4 regions of the Brevibacillus sp. AG162 genome follow, and region 1 is predicted to be linked to each of the others. Evidence: riboswitches for the same ligand, from Rfam matches in the RefSeq annotation. Region 1 holds a riboswitch; each other region holds the start of a gene.
What was found. A riboswitch is a leader RNA that binds a small molecule or an ion and turns the genes downstream of it on or off. The one in region 1 is predicted to bind S-adenosylmethionine.
Positions count from the first base shown of each region.

Region 1 (3,805 bases):
TTCGTGGACGGTTATCGCAAGAAGACGAAACAACGATTTGCGTTTGTGGAAGCCCTGCCAGAGCGGCGTGATCAATCTGCGGTCGATCCGGCAGAGCATGTCGTGAACAAGGAGCTGTGGGAAGTGGCTCATGATTATTTGGAGAAGCTTCCGGAAAAGCAGAGACAGGTCATTTTGTTATCTGCCATGCAGTTTTCCTACGCGGAAATGGCCGTGGTACTCGGGATCGAGCTGGCAGACGTCAAACGTTCCTTGTTTCGGGGACGGCAAAAGATGCGGCAGTTGTGGAGGGAGGAAAGCCGATGATGAACAAGGATGAGAATAATCGCGAGCAAAGACTGCTTGCTTATTTGCGTGGGGAAATGGCGGAAGAAGATTCAAAACAATTCGAGGAGGAAATAGCTGCTGACGAGGAATATGCACAGCGGTTGGAGAGGCTTTTGCTGGGGGAAGAAATGGGAGAGGACAACGTGAAAACCAAACAGCCTGAAACGCTGTCAGCTGAAAAACAGCGCGCCATTGTTCGCCGGGGGAAGTGGAAAAATCGGTTGTCCAACGCTGGATTCACTATAGGGCTTCCCTTTTTGGCCGGAGTTGTGTTGTTGATTCTGAATGGCTGGGTCGGGTCATTGATGCATGAAGATCTGTTCCGCGTTGCGAAGTCGATGGTCAACTTTACGCAGCCAGGTGTGAGAGTGGGGAGTAGCGGTTCACAAGTTGGATTGCTGTACGGCAATATCAGCATGGAACTGCGTGAGAGGGTTGGGGGAGAAGAAAAGAACGCGGGTCGTTTTGAGAGTACGAATGTGCTATGGAATGTGAATGCGAAGCCGCAATGGACGAACGGGGTCAGGGAGCAAAAGTTGTTTTTCCGTTATCCGACAGAGGGGGAAACGGAGGATACCATGTCTCTGACTTTACCTGTCTGGACGACAATGGAGAAGCTGCCCGAGGGAACTGTTTCGCAGCTTGCGATATCTTTTGACCACTTCCTGACGTACGAGGAGTACTATAAACTGGTTACCCGCCATGTTACCTCCTCGGGTCAAGATACAGTCTGGCTTGCAGTAGACACAGGGGTAGAGCTCAAGCAGGCTGAAAGCGATGCCGGAGATGTGCTATTTGGTTCCGGGGAAGTATGGGGATTTGCCCAGCGAGAAATGGATTACGGTGGTGCATATGAAAAAGGGGATGGGGACAGAGTAATCGCAAACTATCTGGAGGAAATGAGGTATTTGTCAGAGCAAGAAGAACTGGCTCGCGATATCGGAAAATCCTTACTCTTTGGCAGAGATCTACAGATAGCAGAGCGATACAGCTACATGCATAAAAACGGGGTTCGCATCTACGGAGCTGTCCTAACAGGTCCAACCAAGGAACTGCTGAAACTCAAAGCCGAAAAGTCGATAACAGCAGCGTTTCTAGGCAAGGTAGATTGGTGGAATTGGGAGCGGCCAGCGGTATCGGGAACTCATTACACCTACTAATTGCAAGGTGCGAATTTTTGCACAAAAGGGTGTTGACATCGTGGAAGCGTTGGTTGTATGATTCAAACTAAATCAAAAACCGAATACGTTTTGGATACCTTATCCAGAGAAGGTGGAGGGACTGGCCCGATGATACCCGGCAACCGACATGACGCCATTCAGACGCGAGGAAGCGACTGATTAACAGGCGACATGCACGGTGCTAATTCCTGCAGAAACAAAAGTGGTCTGGAAGATAAGGGGGACATCAACACGGTTCTTACACGTGACGACAGCGACCTCTTTTCTTCGGGAAAAGAGGTCTTTTTTTTCACTCTCGGGACACAAACCAAACAAGTAGAGATAGAGGAAAAATACGTAGAGGGGAGTTTTGGAATCATGGCATATCGCGCATTGACTGAACAGGAAGCAGTGGAGTACGTAAAAGGAATACCGGGTCTTTTTAGCGAAGGAGCAGAGCTGACCAGCCGCGAAATCGGGGATGGCAACCTCAATCTGGTCTTTGATATTCAGGAGCCGGCAACCGGTAAGAGCGTCATTGTCAAGCAAGCACTGCCTTTTGCCCGCGTCGTGGGAGAATCTTGGCCGCTTACGATTGATCGGGCTCGCATCGAGAGCGAGGCACTCCGCATTCAGTACAAATACGTTCCAGACTTGGTGCCACAGGTGTATCATTTCGACGGGGAACTTGCGTTGACTGTCATGGAAAACGTCGGGGACCACATCATCATGCGCAAAGGTCTGATCGAAGGAAAGCGGTACCCGCTATTCGCGAAGCAAATTGGTCGTTTTCTCGCGCAAACCTTGTTCTTCACATCCGATCTGGGTGCACATCCGTACGATAAAAAAGCGTTAGTCGGAACATTCATAAATCCAGAATTATGCAAAATCACAGAAGATCTCGTTTTTACCGATCCGTATGAAAATGCGCCTACCAACGACTTCAACCCGTTGATTCGCCGGGAAGTCGAGGCGATCTGGAACAACAGGCCGCTGAAGCTGGAAATCGCCAAGCTGAAATACGATTTCCTTACCCGCTCGGAAGCGCTATTGCATGGCGACTTGCATACCGGAAGTATTTTCATCACGGAAAACAGCTTGAAAGCAATCGATCCGGAGTTCGCTTACTACGGCCCAATCGGTTTTGACATCGGGGCGGTCATTGCCAATCTGCTGCTCAACTACGCAGGACAGCACGGTTTGCAAAAAGATCAAGGAGAACGGGAAGCGTACCGCGAATACTTACTGGAAACGGTCGAGGATGTCTGGAATGAATTCGTTTCGCAATTCGTTCAGCTCTGGCACAAGCACGCCAAAGAGCGCAGCGCCCATGTCGAAGGACTGTGGCAAAGCTACGTGAAACGCTTGATTCAGGATACAGCAGGCTATGCCGGATGCAAAATCTTGCGCCGTGTCATCGGCTTGGCAGGCGTAGCAGATCTGAATGCCATTGAAGACGACCGGACTCGCGCAGAAGCAGAGCGTCTGGCTCTCTCGATTGGAGAAGCGCTGATTCTCGGTCGCGGCGGCATCGACGAATCGACAGATATCACGGACATCGTACGCACAGTAACTGAACGCTACTACCAGGAGGCTACAACAGTATGACAACCAGCACCCAATTGGCACCTGTAAAGTGGGAGAATGATGCATTGGTCTTGCTTGACCAGACGCGTCTGCCAGTAGAAACGATTTATTTGAACTTGACTACCTCCGAGCAAGTATGGGGTTCCATCCGCCGTTTGGAAGTGCGTGGCGCACCAGCGATTGGCATGGCAGCGGCTTACGGGCTCTACCTTGGTATTCGTGGCAGTGAAGCGGGTAACTACGACGAGTTTTGGCAGGAACTGAACCAGCAGGCAGATTATTTGGGTTCTTCCCGTCCGACAGCCGTGAATCTGTTCTGGGCGTTGGATCGCATCAAGGCTCGTGTTGAAAAAGAAAGTGGAGCGTCTATTGCCGAGTTGAAGGCGGCAGTGCTGGATGAAGCACTGGCGATTCAAAAGGAAGACGCTGAAGTATGCCGGACCATCGGAGAGCATTTGCTCACTCTGTTGCATGACGGGATGGGAATTCTCACGCACTGTAATCCAGGGGCATTGGCTACAGCAGCGTACGGTACGGCTACTGCTCCATTTTATTTGGCAAAGGAACGCGGCTGGAATCTGAAGGTGTACGCGGACGAAACCCGTCCTGTCCTGCAAGGCGCCCGTCTTACTGCATTCGAATTGCAGCAAGCAGGGATTGATGTGACGCTGATCTGCGACAACATGGCGGCGATGGTGATGTCTCAAGGGAAAGTAGAGGCTGTCATCGTG
Region 1 is NZ_VFNO01000007.1:169,117-172,921, forward strand. It holds gene FB479_RS21015 (sigma-70 family RNA polymerase sigma factor) at 1-306, shown strand, start outside; gene FB479_RS21020 (anti-sigma factor) at 303-1,487, shown strand; SAM riboswitch class I at 1,584-1,729, shown strand; gene mtnK (S-methyl-5-thioribose kinase) at 1,866-3,095, shown strand; gene mtnA (S-methyl-5-thioribose-1-phosphate isomerase) at 3,092-3,805, shown strand, end outside.

Region 2 (3,805 bases), on a different contig from region 1:
ATATCTTTAAAGTACATTTCCATGATCGGTCCTACGCCGATTTCTTCTTGACCAAACATGTTCACGTATTCGGAGGTCTTGTCGTAGAACTTCACTACACCTTGGTTGACTTCTTTCATTTTCGCGAAGGCTTGATCCTCGTTAAATTCCTTGCTGCCCGCTACCTGGGATGCACTGTCGAGAACCATTGGGCCTGTCGTAGACGTAATGCTTGGCAGTGTCAGCTTGCCCGCCAGCTCTGGGTTCCACAGGTCTTTCCAATCCTTGATCTCGGTTTTCACGAGCTTTGGATTGTAAGCAATCCCGAATTGGCCAATCGTATAAGCTGGACCGTACTCCTCGCCCAGTGGTGCTTTGGCAATATCATAGATTTGATCCAGATTCGTGATGCGGCTGCGGTCGATTTTTTCAAATGCACCACTCTCAATTCCTTGCTGTGCATAGTAGTCGGAGAGGTAGATCAAGTCTACATCGGAGCTGCCTTGGCGAATTTTGTTCAGACGCTCTGCGTTGTTTCCGATTTCCAGCACGATTTTCACGTTATGTTCTTTTTCAAACGGCTCATATACTTCTTTGCGGAAAAAGTCTTCGGAGAAGCCCCATGTGGAGATGACCAGCTTTTGTGGTTCGCCCTTGGCTTCGCCGCCAGCCCCTCCCGCTTGTGGTTGATCATTGCTGCCACAGCCAGCGAGAGCCAGTGACATCATAGAAAAAGACAGGATTCCAGCAAGTAATTTTTTCATCGTAATTCTCCTCCAGTTGGGTTCATTTGATGACAAAATATGGTGTGACAATAAAAAGAAAAGTACCCTTGATTAGAACGTATCATTCTAAACAAGAGCACTTTTCTTCGTAAACAAAGAGAAGTGACACCCGTTTTTACGCAAAGTCTACGGTCTCCCCTTAAGATAGATCAAAAGAGAAAATCCGAACGATTGCGTCAGGTATTCAGTTCTGATTCAGCTAAAATAACATTCGTGATTGCCCACTGCGTAGGCGCATCATAGTCCCGCAGCACAGCTTCCAACGGCAACCCCATCTCTTCTTCCAGTCGTTCTCTCAGTTTCTTCTTATAAAGAAGAGACATGCGAAAATCGACTTCGAGCTTGAGGGCCGGCGCTTCTCCTTCCAACGCTTGTGAGCGCGGAGAGCGGCGATGCTTGGCTTGGAACGTAATCATCTGATTTTCAATCGTGACTCGGAGCAAAGTCGTTCCAAATCCGAACAACTCTTTTGCTATCTCATTATAGATGGCAGACAGCTTTTTTCTGGTTTCATTGGAGTCCACTAGAGTCATGTCATCACCTGCGATAGCTGGTATCGGGTTCATTCGCTCTCATTATACAAATGATTTCTTAATTCTTCAATAGAATATTCGTATTTAGATCAATTTCACATTTTTCCACCAAGTCATTCGTTTGCAAAAACAGTTGACATCGAAAAAATCAGTCGTTATAATCCAACTATCCAAATAAGAATTAACAACAATGTTTGGAATGATAATTTCATAGCACATTCTCTTATGAAGAGAGGTTGAGGGACTGGCCCTATGACACCTCGGCAACCTATCACAAACGATACGGTGCCAAATCCAGCGGAATTTATTCCGACAGATAAGAGAGGTATTGTTGCAGTGTGGATACATACTCGCAGTTTTCGCCTCTTCTGTCGGAAGAGGCTTTTTCTATTCCATCTTACATCCAGAGAAAAGGGGTATTTTCATGAAAAAGACTGGTCTACTGCTCACTACACTACTGCTCGCTGCATCGCTCGTAACGGCTTGCGGCGGTAAACAAGAAGCTGCGCCTGCTAACGGCGGCACTGCTGCTGAACAAACCTCACTGAAAGTGGGCGTCACTGGCGGCCCGCACGAAGAGATTCTCAACAAAGTAAAAGAAGTCGCCAAAGGCAAAGGACTCGACGTCGAAGTCGTCGTTTTCAATGATTACGTACAGCCGAACCAAGCGCTCGATAAAGGAAATCTCGATGTAAACAGCTTCCAAACCATCCCGTTCTTGGCGAAATTCAATCAAGATCACAAAACAAAAATCGTCGAGGTCGGAAAAACCGTCACGTACCCAATGGGCCTATACTCCACCAAGCATAAAAAAGTCGAGGACATCCCGGCAGGCGGCGTTGTCGGCATTCAAAACGACCCGACCAACCGAGCACGCGCCCTCTTGCTCTATCAGGCAGCTGGCTTGATTAAACTCAAAGATGGCGTGGGCGACAACGCAACACCACTGGACATCATAGAAAATCCAAAAAATTTGCAATTCAAAGAGCTGGAGGCTGCTTTCCTGGCACGCTCGCTGAAGAACGTAGAGGTCGCTTCGATTAATACGAACTTCGCGATGGAAGCTGGCTACTCCCCGAAAAAAGATGCGATCTTCGCCGAGACGGCTGACTCTCCATACGTGAATATCTTGGCAGCCAACGAAACCAATAAAGACAACCCAGCTGTCAAAAAGCTGGTCGACATCTACCGTTCGGAAGAAGTGAAAAAATTCATCGACGAACGTTTTGAAGGAGCTGTACTGCCGTCCTGGTAAGATCGACGCCAGGAACATCAAGAACAACAAGGAGAACTCGTTATGATACAGCTAACCGATATTCATAAGTCGTATCAAGTAGGAAACAAGCAGGTAGAAGCATTGAAGGGCGTATCCCTGCAGGTGGAAAAAGGGCAAATCTACGGAGTTATCGGCTTTAGCGGAGCGGGGAAAAGCACCCTGCTCCGTACCATCAACCTGTTGGAGAAGCCGACCAGCGGTTCTGTGATCGTCAATGGTCAGAACATGCTGTCCCTCAAGGAAAAAGAACTGCGGCAAGCTCGCAAAAAGATCGGGATTATTTTTCAACACTTCAACCTGCTCTCTTCCTATAATGTCTTTGACAATGTGGCGGAAATCTTGCGGATGAATCGCGTCCCCAAAGATGTCATTAAGCGCAAGGTAGAAGACCTTCTCGGCTTGGTTGGCTTGTCTGATAAAGCAAACGCTTATCCTTCTCAGCTATCCGGTGGACAAAAGCAACGGGTGGGCATCGCTCGTGCGCTTGCGACTGATCCGGAAATCCTGCTCTGTGACGAAGCGACTTCCGCTCTCGACCCGCAGACAACCGAATCGATTCTGGAGCTGTTGCTCGACATCAATCGAAAGTTCAACCTGACCATCGTGCTGATTACACATGAAATGCAGGTCATCAAGAAAATCTGCGACCAGGTAGCCATCATGGAAAACGGCGTCGTCATCGAGCAAGGCTCTGTTCTGGATGTTTTCAGCAATCCGCAAGAGCAAACGACCCGTAATTTTATCAAAACGGTTTTCGACGATCAGGTACCACAGGAGATTTTGTCCAAGATAAAAGAAACTGGACCTGTCTCCAAAATTGTCCGCGTTGCTTTTCGAGGCGATGCCGCTCTCGATCCTGTCCTAGGAACACTGTCTGCACGTTTTCCGATTAGCACCAATTTGTTGTACGGCTCGATTACGACCATTAAGGGAACGGCTCTCGGCATTTTGCTTTTGCACATTTCCGGTGAAGACCAGGCCATTCAGGATGGCATTCGCTTCTTGCGCGAATCCGTCTACCGCGTAGATATTGTGTCACCAGAGGAGGTGCGGAGCTAATGGAGCGCTTGATTGAAATGATTCCGGTATTCGGGCAATCCCTGCAAGAGACTGTCATCATGGTCGGGTTTTCGTTGTTCATTGCGACACTGATCGGGATTCCGCTCGGGATTTTGCTGGTCATCACACAGGCGAATCACCTTTTTCCGAACAAAATCATCTATCACACCCTG
Region 2 is NZ_VFNO01000004.1:105,316-109,120, reverse strand. It holds gene FB479_RS14380 (ABC transporter substrate-binding protein) at 1-743, opposite strand, end outside; gene FB479_RS14375 (Na-translocating system protein MpsC family protein) at 941-1,297, opposite strand; SAM riboswitch class I at 1,518-1,620, shown strand; gene FB479_RS14370 (MetQ/NlpA family ABC transporter substrate-binding protein) at 1,722-2,552, shown strand; gene FB479_RS14365 (methionine ABC transporter ATP-binding protein) at 2,595-3,632, shown strand; gene FB479_RS14360 (methionine ABC transporter permease) at 3,632-3,805, shown strand, end outside.
Region 2: linked by a shared signal. The riboswitch ahead of FB479_RS14370 (MetQ/NlpA family ABC transporter substrate-binding protein) and the one ahead of mtnK (S-methyl-5-thioribose kinase) in region 1 are both predicted to bind S-adenosylmethionine.

Region 3 (3,805 bases), on a different contig from region 1:
ATGACGCTTTTGCCGCTCTCCGCCAAGTTGCGAATCGTTTGCAAGAGGTCGCGTACCTCTAGTGGAGTCAGTACAGCGGTCGGCTCGTCCAGCACGATGATATCCGCTCCCTGATACAGGACCTTCAGAATTTCGACCCGTTGCTGTTCCCCAATCGAGCAATTCGCTACCTTGGCCTGCGGATGAATCGGAATGCGATACTGCTCACTAAGCGCCTGCACCGTGTCCTCTGCATCATTTCTTTTGAAAAAACCCGCTTGCTTCGGCTCGTATCCGATCACGATATTTTCAGTTACACTAAATTCTCCGAAGAGCATAAAGTGCTGGTGAACCATCCCGATTCCATTTCGAATCGCGTCCTCTGGTCCGCGAAAAACGACTGGCTTGCCATTTAACACGATCTCTCCCGACGTCGGCTGCTCCATTCCGTACAGCATCCGCATCAGTGTCGTTTTGCCCGCTCCGTTTTCCCCGACAATCGCGTGGACTTCTCCTGCTGCCAGTGAGAACGACACCTTGTCGTTGGCGGTAAAATCTCCGTACTTCTTGGTCATGGCCCTCATTTCCAAGCGATCGGTCATTCCCACTCCCTCATTTCTGTACGTCCTTTTATGAAAATGGAAGACCGACTACACAGCCGTAGTCGGTCACATGCATCACTGTGCACAAGCTTTTCACGTACTTGTTTAAAACTGGTCTGGTACTTTGCGGGTGCCCGCTACAATCTCATCGCTGATCGCTTTCACTTTATCCACCACTTCTTGTCCAATAAAAGCGTTCAGAGGCGTTTTGCTTTCGTGTGTGACATAGGTCACGCCAACACCTTTTTCTTTCAAGCCGTACGCCACAACACCTGGCTTGAACGTTCCTTCTACAAAGTTCTTCACGGTTTCATAAGCCGCCGCGTCAGTCCCTTTCAATTGGGACAGAACAATATGCTCAGGATCAATCGTGGTACGGTCTACGTCCTGACCTGCTGTGAAGAAGCCCTTTTCCTTCGCCGCTTCGAAAACGCCAAGGTCGCCTACTGCTGCTGCACCGTTAATGAAGTCTGCGCCTTTGGAAGCTTGGAGCAAAGCCAATTCCTTTGCTTTTGCCGGGTCAGTGAAGCTTCCTACATAGTTGACCATCAGCTCTGCTTGTGGATTCGTCGCTTTCAAGCCCTCCTCGAAGCCAACTGTCCATTTTTTCAACTGCGGAATATCAAGAGCGACGACCATACCTACTTTGTTCGTTTTCGTTGCCAGACCTGCTGCTGCTCCCACCAGGTAAGCCGCTTCCTGCTCGCGGAAGGTAACACTGCGAACGTTTGGCAAATCCACTACGGTATCAATAATCGCAAAATTACGGTCAGGATTTTCGGTAGCTACTTTTTTCAAGGCATCCTCTGATGTAAAGGAAGAAGTGATGATCAAATCATAATTTTCTGCAACAGCTACGCGCAGATTTTCTTCAATGGCTCCATGGTCCGTAGATTCAATCGTTTTCACTTCTGCGCCCAGCTCTTGCGCGGCTTTTTTTGCACCTTCATCCATTTGTTGGAAGAACGGATTCACACCGATTTTCTCGGGCAAAATCAAGGCAATTCGCTTTTTGTCCGCGCCCTCTTGTCCTGCTGCTTGTCCTCCTGGCTGATCTGCAGGTGCGCTAGTGCCAGTCGAGCACCCTGTTGCCAATACTGCGAATGTCGTTAATGCCAGCAATAACTTCTTCATGATGTATCTCTCCCTATCCGAACTTTACGTTTTTCTTTATCCTATTAGGTAATGTACGGCTTTTTACCCATTTTTTCAATACTATTTACGAATATTCTCTTATAAAATAAATTTATCGTTCGTCTATTCTCTCCTTCCCTTTTGCAAATACAACAAAAAAAACTCTTCCCGGAGGAAGAGTTTGCGTACGTAGCCGTTCTCTTCCTCATCTGTCAAAACCATGGTACAGGTTTTGCAGGAATTGGCACCTTTCTGTTCATGCATAGACATGATCAGTGGTTGCCGGGCATCATCGGGCCAGTCCCTCCGCCGCTCTTGATAAGGTAGGTGAATGTATTTAGTTACAATGGAATTCATTCTAGCAGAACGGTTCAAAAATGCAATTCTTTTTTCTCAATTCCAAACAGTTCTATTTCGATGCCGAATCAGCTTTCAGAACTACTTCGTGATCAAAAGACGACTTTTTAAACAACCTTTATTTTACGTGAAAGGTTTGCTGGAGGCGATGAGACAACGTATTCAGCTCACCCAGCTCTTCCGTAATCTCACGCACTTTTTGATGCTGGTTTTCTGCAGTCGCAAACAGCTCTTCTAAGTTGGCTACCGATTCCTCCGTTACGGCTGTAATGGTCGACATCTCGATGGCAACTTCGCCGGAACGCACTTTTACCCGGTCCATGCTGGAGCTTACTTGATCAGCTGCTTCTAAGAAAGCCATCATCCCGGCTCGCACTGCTTCGATGGAGGCCACTGTTTTCACGGCCAGCTCTTGGCCTTTTGCAACAGACGTTTCCCCATTGCTCATATGCTGCACCGCATTCTCACTTTCCTGATGGAGAGATTTCAGAATGTCGGTAATTTCCTGTGTAGCTGTCGCGCTTTGCTCTGCCAGCTTGCGTACCTCATCCGCTACAACAGCAAATCCCCGTCCATGCTCGCCTGCACGCGCCGATTCAATCGCTGCATTCAGCGCCAAGAGATTCGTTTGTGTCGCGATCTGATTAATAGCGCCGACAATTTCTTCTACGCGATTCGCCTGCCGATTGAGCTGGTGAATCGTAGAGGCTGCTACATTAACTGCCTGCACAATTTGCTCCATCTGCGAGGACAGCTCGTTCATCATCTGAACGCTTTCTGTCAGACGACGGTTGTTTTGTTGCGATTCCGTTTTCATTGCGTTGGTCTGTGTTGTAACTGCCTCGATTTCCTGGTCGATGGATTGAACCTCTTCTTCGATTTTCACCGTTGAATTCGCCTGCGATTCCATACCGACGGCGACTTCCTTGAAGGCTACCATCATTTCATCTGTATTGCGCTTTGTACCTTCCGCATGCTCATGCACATGATCGCTTGTACGATCCAGCTGCTCCGTCATTTGCTGGATGTTCAAAAGCATTTCTCCCAGACGGCGCTCCTTCTCTTCTGCTTCCTGCCTTGCGTCGTGCGCTTTTTGCAGGGAAGCTTGTCCGGCGAGACATAGATACGTGACGGCTCCCATCATCATGAGAATGGCTACGATACGCACGCCCAGATTGAGCTCCGAAAAATCACCGTTGAAAATCTCATAGGTTCCCGTATAAAACCCGACAACGGTGACGATGATTTGGGCAATTCCCGCTGTTACTACCAGCTTCCAGTCCAAATAGGCTGCCAAAAAGCCCATGACGATGAAGGCGAGGAACGAAACCTCCTGGTAAGTGGTAAAGTGATCGAATGAAATCGCATAAAACATGAGTCCGATTGCTACCAGATAACGAATCACATGACTATCTTTGCGAATGAAATAATACGGCGAAACAATTAAAGTGACCAGCAATCCCAAGGACGTCACTTTCCAGAAGTTCACATCCATTTGGTAGGCAATGAGTCCCGCCATCCACAAATGATTCCATAGGATAAAAATCATAAAGCCTTCTTTGTCAGTCAAGGTATTGCGAATCAATTGAATCATAATTGCCCCCCTTTTCCCTATTACTTATGTATCGGATTCTTTCCCCATTATATAGCCAAACCTTTGCCAAATTTGTGAAAAAAGTGAGAACAGCCAAAAACAATTTCGAATAGGCTATTACACAACTTACATGTACAGG
Region 3 is NZ_VFNO01000004.1:233,572-237,376, reverse strand. It holds gene FB479_RS14965 (ABC transporter ATP-binding protein) at 1-581, opposite strand, end outside; gene FB479_RS14960 (BMP family lipoprotein) at 687-1,715, opposite strand; SAM riboswitch class I at 1,918-2,040, opposite strand; gene FB479_RS14955 (methyl-accepting chemotaxis protein) at 2,191-3,666, opposite strand.
Region 3: linked by a shared signal. The riboswitch ahead of FB479_RS14960 (BMP family lipoprotein) and the one ahead of mtnK (S-methyl-5-thioribose kinase) in region 1 are both predicted to bind S-adenosylmethionine.

Region 4 (3,805 bases), on a different contig from region 1:
AGTCCTTTAGATAGACCGGAGCTGTTTCTGGGCCAAGATCGCCCCACTCATTTCGTTCTTCCTCTTCATGCAGACTGTACGTATGGGACCCGATTGTAACCAGTCCCGAATGAGTCATTTCGTTAACCTGTTGACGCGTAAGTGGTGGCGTCATATGCTCCCGTTTTCGGTCAGCTACATCTCTTAAGCGCCCCGCAATCGCGAAGTTCACTGAAGGGTAGCCGTATGTACGTAAGATCGGAAATGCTTCTGTGTAATAACTCTCATACCCATCGTCAAACGTAATCAAAACAGCATTCTCAGTCGGTAAGGTACCCGTCTCCATAAATCGCAGGAACTCCTCCAACGAAATCGGATTCAGGTCGTTATCATGTAAAAATTTCATGTGTCGGGCAAATTGATCAGGAGCTATGACATACCGCTGATTCGATTGATCCGTGACATGATGGTACGTCAAAACCACAACCTGATTGTTATACCACTTTTTCGTTTGAACGGCTGCTTCTTCAATTGGTGTGACGTTTGGCTCAGCATTTTTTGTCTCACTTATGCTTATAGACGTATCCACTTGGGGAAAAGGTTGCACTTCTTGTTTATTCTTTTTTTCCAGAAAAGATTCGCCTAACAACCCAATAGCCACTGCAAAAAACAAAAAAGTTAGAAACACGATCAGGAAGAGCCTTCTGTTCGGCAAAAAAACCCCTCCTCTACTTCCTCACTAGGAGATTCGACACAGTCATACAAATTCCTGTGCAACATTTGACCCAATAATTGGATGACTTAGCTCCTAACATGAAAAAGAGCCCAGTAGCAACACCAGGCTCTTTTTATGTCGTTGAATATTACAGTTGAGCAGCCTCTTGCTTCAGAACTTCTGCTTTGTCTGTTTGCTCCCAAGGAACATTCAGGTCATTGCGTCCGAAGTGGCCATATGCAGCTGTTTGTTTGTAGATAGGACGACGCAGGTCAAGCTGCTTGATGATACCAGCAGGACGCAGGTCGAAGTGTTTGCGAACCAATTTCACCAGATCTTCTTCGGAAATAGTGCCTGTACCGAATGTATCTACTGCGATGGAAACTGGTTGTGCTACACCAATTGCGTAAGCAACTTGCACTTCGCATTTGTCTGCGAGGCCAGCAGCCACGATGTTTTTCGCTACATAACGAGCTGCGTAAGCACCGGAACGGTCAACTTTTGTCGGATCTTTACCGGAGAACGCACCGCCGCCATGACGAGCATAACCGCCGTAAGTATCTACGATGATTTTGCGGCCAGTCAAGCCAGCATCCCCTTGTGGTCCGCCAATTACGAAACGGCCAGTTGGGTTGATGAAGTATTTGGTTTCAGCGTCCAACAGTTCAGCTGGAACAACTGGTTTGATTACGTGTTCAACCAGATCTTGCTTGATTTGCTCCAAAGTTGTTTCAGGAGCATGTTGGGTAGAAATAACGATGGTATCGATACGAACTGGTTTGTCGCCATCGTACTCAACAGTTACTTGTGTTTTTCCGTCAGGACGGAGGTAACCAAGTGTTCCGTTTTTACGTACTTCAGTCAAACGACGAGCCAATTGGTGGGACATGCTGATCGGAAGTGGCATCAGCTCAGGTGTTTCATTGCAAGCAAAACCAAACATCAAACCTTGGTCACCAGCACCAATTGCTTCGATCTCAGCGTCAGTCATTTTGCCTTCGCGTGCTTCCAATGCTTGGTCTACACCAAGTGCAATGTCAGCGGACTGCTCGCCAATTGCAGTAATAACACCGCAAGTGTCAGCGTCAAAACCGAATTTTGCACGGTCATAACCGATTTCACGAATGGTTTCACGAACGAGCTTTTGGATATCCACATAAGTGTTTGTAGTGATTTCACCTGCTACGAGAACCAAACCAGTAGTTACGGAAGTTTCGCAAGCTACGCGAGCGTTTGGATCTTTGGACAGGATCGCATCCAAGATGGAGTCGGAAATTTGGTCACAAATTTTATCCGGATGTCCTTCAGTTACAGATTCGGATGTAAACAGACGACGACCTTTTTGCAAAGCCATGAGAAAATACCTCCTTTGACCTCATACAAATAGTGTGGTAGCCGAGTCAGGATTTTATCTACGAAAACGCAAATAAAAAACCTTTTCCATTTTTAGGAGGAAAAGGTTTGAGCGTTTTTTGCTTCCTTCATCCTCTTATCGGCCAGAACAGATGTCCGTTCTGCTGGTTAGCACCGCTCGAGATCGGTTGCCGGGCTTCATAGGGCCAGTCCCTCCGCCTGCTCTGGATAAGAGTATCCATTACGGATAATAGAATAATTGTTTTTTTCAGAGATGTCAATAGGAAAAATTTTACTTATAATTGATAAGCTTTGGAAAGTACCACAACTACCTCGGCGCGAGTTGCCCTTCCATTCGGTTTAAAGGAAGATCCGTACCCACTGAGCCAATTTTTAGATGTCAAAGCCTCAATGGCAGGAGAAGCCCAATGACTCGTTGGCACATCCTGATAATTCGAGGTACCACGGTTATACATCAAAACATCACGTGCCCGCGCGATCATTACCGCCATCTCTGCACGCGATATCGGCTGATCCGGCTTCATTTCATTCTTCGGGTACCCTTTCAATATTCCTAACTGATAGGCTACACCTAGATTGTGATACGCCCAGTGCCGCTTTGGCATATCCCGGAAGGCCGTTTTTCCTGTGTAGGTAGTCGCTACCTTGGAACCGGTCGCACGCATCGATTTAAGCAGCATCGTCGCAAACTCTGCACGGGTCACTGCCTGATTCGGCTTGAACGACGCATCATTAAATCCATTTACTATACCGCGAGAGCTTAGTCTGACGATCTCTGAGCGCGCCCAGTGGTCCGAAATATCGCGATACCCAGCTACCAATTTCTGCTGCGTCACCGTGAGTCGGTACGAATCATATTTGAACGCAGTACCGCTATTGAGGCGTACATAGTATTTTCCCGGCTGCAAGCGCACCCCGATAATGTCCTTCCCACTATTGGAAAGCTCGGCTACCTCATTCGTCGAAGCAAGTGCATAGTTCATGTTTCGATCACTGTAGAGTGCGAAACGAAAGCCACTCTCCACAGGAATATACGGCGCTCGGAATGTCACGTATGATTCGCTATTGACAGTAAATTGGAACCAGTCGGAATCAGTTGCTGTCGGAATTGTTCCTGACATCACTGTCCCACCGCTTAACGGAGACGCTTTTTGATAGGTATCATTCGGCTCATTGAAATCTTTTTTAACTGGCGTGTATCCCAAATCCAGCTGGTATTCGCCATTGACTGCATTCCGCGAATACTCGCTCACACGGATGTAATATTTACCCGGGGAAACCTCTTTACTAACCCGCTCTGTCGGATTGTCCTTTGTCCCATTATCGTATAGAGGATCCCAGACTACTGATTTCTGGCCGGGCGCTTGTTTACCAAGACCCAGCAACAAATCCACTCGCTTGTTGTCAGGGCTAACAGAAACATCTAAATGCCCGTACTCACGAACGTAGTAGGAGAACCAATCCTGATCGCCTTCATCATGAAAATTGCCTGTCACACTGATTTGGTTCCCTACAAGCGGTCTGGCCGTTTCTTGTGTATCGTTCGGTTCATTTCGGTCAGGATTGATCAAAAATTTACTCGTCAACACGTATGTAAAAGCGTTGTTGACGCCTCCACTGCGCATTAAGCGGATGTTCATTCTTCCTGCCTTGACCGGAACCGTTATCGTATCGCCATTCCCGAAGTACTGTGTAATCGGTTGACGATTCTCAGGGTAAAAGGTAGCAGCCATCGCC
Region 4 is NZ_VFNO01000004.1:440,520-444,324, reverse strand. It holds gene FB479_RS15850 (polysaccharide deacetylase family protein) at 1-694, opposite strand, end outside; gene metK (methionine adenosyltransferase) at 843-2,048, opposite strand; SAM riboswitch class I at 2,181-2,282, opposite strand; gene FB479_RS15840 (S8 family peptidase) at 2,344-3,805, opposite strand, start outside.
Region 4: linked by a shared signal. The riboswitch ahead of metK (methionine adenosyltransferase) and the one ahead of mtnK (S-methyl-5-thioribose kinase) in region 1 are both predicted to bind S-adenosylmethionine.